Regions from separate parts of the Bradyrhizobium sp. 40 genome, predicted to be linked through region 1. Evidence: predicted binding sites of a transcription regulator. Region 1 holds the regulator's gene; each other region holds the start of a gene.
The links. The regulator PhoB, encoded in region 1, activates phosphate uptake and scavenging genes when phosphate is short. The targets are predictions, from matches to a motif close to TGTCATNNANCTGTCAT.
Positions count from the first base shown of each region.

Region 2: ugpB (sn-glycerol-3-phosphate ABC transporter substrate-binding protein UgpB) is a predicted target of PhoB. The motif match lies at 1,248-1,264, and genes of this name have one in related genera.
Region 3: IVB40_RS12205 (YbhN family protein) is a predicted target of PhoB. The motif match lies at 562-578, and genes of this name have one in related genera.

Region 1 covers NZ_CP064688.1:6,975,673-6,977,871, forward strand. The annotation lists gene IVB40_RS33455 (GcrA family cell cycle regulator) at 32-544, shown strand; gene phoB (phosphate regulon transcriptional regulator PhoB) at 783-1,490, opposite strand; gene phoU (phosphate signaling complex protein PhoU) at 1,514-2,199, opposite strand, start outside.
Region 2 covers NZ_CP064688.1:7,354,774-7,356,972, reverse strand. The annotation lists gene ugpB (sn-glycerol-3-phosphate ABC transporter substrate-binding protein UgpB) at 1-1,193, opposite strand, end outside; gene IVB40_RS35100 (CaiB/BaiF CoA-transferase family protein) at 1,413-2,199, opposite strand, start outside.
Region 3 covers NZ_CP064688.1:2,564,416-2,566,614, reverse strand. The annotation lists gene IVB40_RS12210 (ferritin-like domain-containing protein) at 1-332, opposite strand, end outside; gene IVB40_RS12205 (YbhN family protein) at 759-1,841, shown strand; gene IVB40_RS12200 (hypothetical protein) at 1,996-2,199, shown strand, end outside.

The DNA of each region.
Region 1 (2,199 bases):
ATGGCTGGCGCGCAGCGAGGGAAAGGGTGCAATGACGGTTTTGACCTGGTCCGATGATCGCGTCGAGCAGCTGAAAAAGCTCTGGGAGGCCGGACTTTCGGCCAGCCAGATCGCGGCGGAGCTCGGCAATGTGACCCGCAATGCCGTGATCGGCAAAGTGCACAGGCTCGGCCTTTCGGGCCGCGCCAAGAGCCCTTCATCGGCAGCGCCGCGCCCGCGCAAGGCGCGCCCCGCGCAGCACATGATGCGGGTGAGCCGCCCGATCTCGCGCGGCAACACCGCGCTGGCGCAGGCCTTCGAGGTCGAGGCTGAGCCGGATCCGGTCACCTATGACAACGTGGTGCCGATGAGCCAGCGGCTGTCGCTGCTGGAATTGAACGAGGCGACCTGCCACTGGCCGGTCGGCGATCCCTCAAGCCCGGACTTCTTCTTCTGCGGTGGACGGGCGCTGTCCGGCCTGCCCTATTGCGCCCAGCACTCGCGCGTCGCGTACCAGCCGGCGTCGGATCGGCGGCGTGCACCGGTGAAGCCGGGGCCGCGGTAATTACGGCAAGTCGTCGCGCGAAGACGGCTCAACGATTTCAGTCTCGTCCCGGCCTAGTGCGCAATTGCGCGCGGGGGGCCGGGACCCATACTCCGAGCGCGCAGTTGCCGTGCGAAAGGGGTCGCTCCGAGTCTTCGCCAAACCACGTTCGGTGGTTATGGGTCCCGGATCAGCGCTCGCTTGTCCGGGACGACGTCGAAGAATTCGGGACAGCTTGCCAACAAACAAGGCTGCAACCCTATACCTGCTCCGCCTTGGCAAACCGATCATCCAGCGCGTAACCGGCGCCGCGGACGGTGCGGATCGGGTCCTGCTCGCGGCCGAGATTGAGCAGCTTGCGCAGGCGGCCGATATGCACGTCGACGGTACGCTCGTCGATATAGATGTCGCGGCCCCAGACGCTGTCGAGCAGTTGCTCGCGCGAGAACACCCGTCCCGGATGCTCCAGGAAGAACTCCAGCAGGCGATATTCGGTCGGACCGAGATCGATCGGCCGGCCCGAGCGCGCCACGCGGCGCTTGTCGCGGTCGAGCTCGATGTCGCCAAAAGCAAGGACGGTGGCGAGCCGCTCCGGGCTTGCGCGCCGCAGCAGGCCTTTCACGCGCGCCAGCAGCTCCGGCACCGAGAATGGCTTGACGATGTAATCGTCGGCGCCGGTCGCAAGACCCCGCACCCGCTCGCTCTCCTCGCCGCGCGCGGTGAGCATGATGATCGGGAGCTGCTTGGTCTCGGGACGGGTGCGAAGCCGCCGGCACAACTCGATGCCTGACAGGCCCGGCAGCATCCAGTCGAGCACGATCAGATCGGGGATGTGCTCCTTGAGGCGGGTGTCGGCGTCGTCGCCGCGCATCACCGTCTCGACGTCATAGCCGTCGCCTTCGAGGTTGTAGCGGAGAAGCTCGGTCAGGGCTTCCTCGTCCTCAACCACCATAATGCGTGCGCCCATCGGGTCGTCGCTCCCTTAAGTCTTCAGGTGTTCGGTACCGTGTTGGCGAAGGTCGTCATGTCGCCCTTCGGCCGCTTGTCGGTGATCGCCTGGCCCTCAATCATGTAGAACACGGTCTCGGCGATGTTGGTGGCGTGGTCGCCGATCCGCTCGATATTCTTGGCGCAGAACATCAGGTGAATACAGAACGAGATGTTGCGCGGATCCTCCATCATGTAGGTGAGGAGCTCGCGGAACAGCGAGGTGCAGATGGCGTCGACTTCCTCGTCACCCTTCCACACCGCCATCGCCGCCGGCAAATCATGCGCGGCATAAGCGTCCAGCACCGACTTGACTTGCTGCTGCACGAGGTCGGTCATGTGCTCGAGGCCGCGGAACAGCTTGAGCGGATGGAAGTCCGTCTCCAGCGCCGCAACGCGCTTGCCCATGTTCTTGGCGAGGTCGCCGATGCGCTCGAGATCGGTCGCGACGCGCATGGCGCCGACGATCTCGCGCAGATCGACCGCCATTGGCTGGCGCCGGGCGATGGTGAGCACCGCGCGTTCCTCGATGCGCTTCTGCAGCGCGTCGAGTTCAGTGTCGATGGCGACGACGCGCTGGCCGAGCGGGACGTCGCGGCGGATCAATGCGTCGACGGACTCGACGATCATGCGCTCGGCGATGCCACCCATCTCGGCGACCAGGCGCGTGAGTTCCTGGAGGTCGGTGT
Region 2 (2,199 bases), 380 kb from region 1:
TCACGCAGCTGCACCATGTTGCCGAGGCGCAGACCGCGCGAATTCTCGGTCGGCTCCTTGTTGGTCAGCTCGAGCAGCGGGGTCTCGAGATAGGGCTGATCCTTGTAGAAGCCCTCTTCCTTTGCCTTGGCATAGGCCGCCTTGGTGATCGGCAGGTAGCCCGAGGCCTTGTGGATATAGACCTGGCGGTCGGTGTCCGAGAGGAAGGTCAGGAACTTTGCGACGCCCTTGTATTCCTCGGCCGACTTGCCGCCCATCACCCACAGCGAAGCGCCGCCGATGATCGAGTTCTGCGGCGCGCCCTTGACGTCGGGATAATACGGCATCGGCACGGCGGTGAAGGCGAACTTGGCCTGCGCCTTGACGTTGCCGAAGAAGGCCGACGAGGTCAGGTAGATCGGGCACTCGCCGGAAGTGAAGCGACCCTCGCCGGTGTTAGTGCGGCCGGCGTAGTCATAGGTCTTGGTCTTCTGCAGCTCGACCAGGGTTTCGAGATGCTTGACCTGAAGCGGTCCGTTGAACTCGAGCACGGTGTCGAAGCCGTCGAGGCCGTTGGCCTTGCTGGCGAGCGGCACGTTGTGCCACGCCGAGAGCTGCTCGAGATTGACCCAGGTGATCCAGGAGCCCGAGAAGCCGCAGGTGTCGTGACCGGCAGCCTTCAGCTTCTTGGCGGCCTCGAACGTTTCGGGCCAGGTCTTCGGAATCTCGACGTTCGCCTTCTTCAGCTCGTCGAGGTTGACCCACATCACGGTCGAGGACGAGTTGAAGGGGAAGGACAGCATCTCGCCCTTCGACGTCGAATAATAGCCGGTGATGGCGGGCAGGTAGATCTTGGGGTCGAACTTCTCGCCGGCGTCGGCCATCAGCTTGTAGACGGGCTTCACGGCGCCGGTCGCGGCCATCATGGTCGCGGTGCCGACTTCGAACACCTGCATGATATGCGGGGCGTTGCCGGCGCGGAACGCCGCGATGCCGGCGTTCATCGTATCGGGATAGTTGCCCTTGTAGGTCGGGATCACCTTGTAGTCGCTCTGCGACGCGTTGAAGTCGGTGGCGAGCTTGACGATGACGTCGTTGTTGGCGCCGGTCATCGCGTGCCACCACTGGATTTCGGTCACGGCCAAGGCCGGTGAGGCCGATAGTCCAACCGTGAGTGCAATAGCGGCAGCCGCTCCAAAGTGTCGAAGAGCCATCAAGTAAACCTCCCTTGGGCCGTCAAAAATGATCGCTTGCGCTAGCAGCGCCATATGACGTTCACATGACTGTGTAAGCGGCCGAAACGAAAGCGGCAAGCGCTGGAAAAGGGAAGCTGTCAAATAGGCGAATGCCGCGCGCGCAGCGTCCTCCGTTCGCGATGCACAGAGCGCCCGCACCGCAGTGCGGCATTGCCGTCGGATGTGGAAGGCGAGGCGCTAGCGCTTGCGCTCGGGTCCGCAGACCGTGCCCTGCTCGACCATCGCGTCGATCTCGGACCTGGAGTAGCCGAATTCGCCCAGCACCTCGGCCGCGTGCTGGCTGAATTTCGGCGGCAGGCGCCGCAGGCTCGGCTTGCTGCGATCGAGCCGGATCGGGGATGCCACGCCCTTGTACCAATCCTTCTCGATGATATCGCCGCGCGCGATCGTGTGCGGGTTGGTCAACGCCTGGTCGATCTTCTGCACGGGCCCTGCGGGCAGGCCCGCGGCGAGCAGGCGATTGCACAGCGGCTCGGCCTCGTGCTGGCTGAACACGGCGGCGAGCTCGGCCCGCAGTGCCTCGCGATTGGCGATGCGGTCCTTGTTGCGCGCAAAGCGCGGATCGGTGCCGAGCTCGGGCTTGCCGATCTCCTTGGCGAGCTTGCGGAAGGTGCCGTCATTGCCGACGCCGATGAAGATGTTGTCGGTCTTGGTCGGGAAGATCGCATAGGGCACGAGGTTGGGATGCTCGTTGCCGGTGAGCGCCGGCGGCTTGCCATGCATGAAATAATTCGCGGTGTGCGGATGCATGATGGCGAGACCGGTCTCGTACAGCGTGGTCTCGAGGAACTGGCCCTGGCCCGAGCGCTGCCGCTCCGACAGCGCCATCAGGATGCCGATCGCCGCGTAGAGGCCGGTGCCGATGTCGACCAGCGGCACGCCGATGCGCATCGGTCCGCTCTCGGGCGAGCCGGTCGCCGCGATCATGCCGGTCATGGCCTGGATGATGGCGTCATAGCCGGGA
Region 3 (2,199 bases), 3.1 Mb from region 1:
TGTGCCGCGTTGATCAGCGCGGCGTCGAGCACCGCCTTGTCGGCGACTTCGCCGGCGGTCTCGTCGGCTTCCTCGATGATGCCGTCGATCGCCGGGCAATCGACCGCCTTCACCTGCGCACCGTGCATCTTGAACACTTCCTCGAGGCGCTTCACGTGCTCCTTGGTTTCTTCGAGGTGCGTCAAAAAGCCCTGCTTCAGCTGCGGATCGGTCGCCTTATCCGCCATTTTCGGCAGAGCCTTGGTGAGCTGCTGCTCGGCGTAATAGATGTCCTGGAGCTGATGCACGAACAGGTCGTTCATGGTTTTGATGTCTTTTGTGAACAATCCCATCGGTCCAATCCTCTCGGGTTGTGGGAACACGGAGGCACCGGCTTGCAGGAGAAGCCGGTTATTCCGCCATGTTCGATTGCTGATGCGGCACTAACCAGCGCGCGGCATCGTCGTTCCAAAAAAGCCCGCATCCCTTGCGCTGGAACAATGTTGGCCGTGCAGGATCTGAGACCATGTCACGGACGGACGCGACCGATCCCACGACTCATATGCTTAACGCGCGTCCGATGTGAACCGCGTATGACAAAGTGGCTGGTCCAAGCTGGTCCAAGGCAGAACCTATCCTTGTCAAGGGCTGCACAAGTCACTGTTTTTGCCTTAAATGAGCTACATCATGCCTAGCGATCCAAGCCCACATCGGGCACTGATCGCATCCGACCGGCCAATGTCTGGCCTGGTCGGTCTTGCCCCCCGCCGGGAGGATGAATGCACGGACTGCTGACCGCGCTGAAGCGCGGCTTCAAGAGATGGATCGGCTGGCGGCGACTCGGCGTTGCGGCGAGCGTCTTCATCATTGCGTTCGCGATCACCACGCTGGTACGGACGCTCAAGGGCATCGACACCGGGGTCATCCTGACCGCGTTGACCGAGATCCCCCGCGGTAACATCGGGCTGGCGGCGATCTGCGTATGCTTCGCGTTCTGTACGCTGACCTTCTACGATTTTTTTGCACTGCGAACGATCGGCAAGAAGCACGTGCCCTATCGCATCGCAGCGCTCTCCAGCTTCACATCGTATTCGATCGGCCACAATATCGGCGCCACCGTCTTCACCGGCGGCGCGATCCGCTTCCGGATCTATTCGGATTACGGGCTGAATGCGATCGATGTCGCAAAAATCTGCTTCCTGTCGGGCCTGACCTTCTGGCTCGGTAACATCTTCGTGCTCTCGATCGGCATGGCCATCCATCCGGATGCCGCCTCCTACATGGATCAGCTGCCGTCGTCGATCAACCGGCTGATTGCGCTCGGCGGCCTCGCCTCGATCGGCGCGTATCTGGTCTGGCTGTGCATGGGCGAGAAGCGCCGCGAGCTGGGCCAGAAGGGCTGGAAGGTGGTGCTGCCGTCAGCGCCGCTGACGCTGGTGCAGATCCTGATCGGCGTCGTCGATCTCGGATTCTGCGCGCTGGCGATGTACCTTCTGGTGCCGGCCACGCCGCAGATCGACTTCCTGTCGCTCTCCGTGGTGTTCATTTTGGCGACATTGCTCGGCTTTGCCAGCCACGCCCCCGGTTCGCTCGGCGTGTTCGACGCCGCCATGCTGGTGGCGCTGCCGGAGTTCGGCCGCGAGCAGCTTCTGGCCACGCTCCTTGTCTTCCGCATTCTCTATTTCGTGATCCCGTTCGGACTGGCCATCTCCATCATGGGCACACGCGAGCTCTGGATGAATGTGGTGGAGCCCTGGCAGGAGCGCCGAAGGCTGGCGGAGGCCTGCGCGCAGGCCAACCTGCCCAAGCAGGTGGCAGCGATTGAGCGCGAGCGGTCGCTGCGGCAGGCCAGCAAACGCTGAGCATGATGCGGAAAAGTGCGAAGCGGTTTTCCGGAAAGATCATGCTCCAACGATAGTCCGCTAGACGCCGGCCAGCAAAACCGTCAGACCGATGTTGCAGGCGGAGAGCAGCTCTCTTATTTCCGCCTCAACTTTGCCGTTGAAAATGCGGGCCATGATCCTTGTATCCCTTCGCCGTTTCCTCGCTGGTGCCCTGCTGCTCGCCGGGCTCCTCACCGCCCTGCCGCTGGAGCGGGCGGCCGCGCAGGACGCGGGCGCCATGCAGATCAGCTGGGAGGTGCGCAACCGCTTCCGGCTGTTCCGCGAAGAGCGCGACTTCCTGCTCCATGTCGAGAACGCACGTAACCGCAGCATCCTC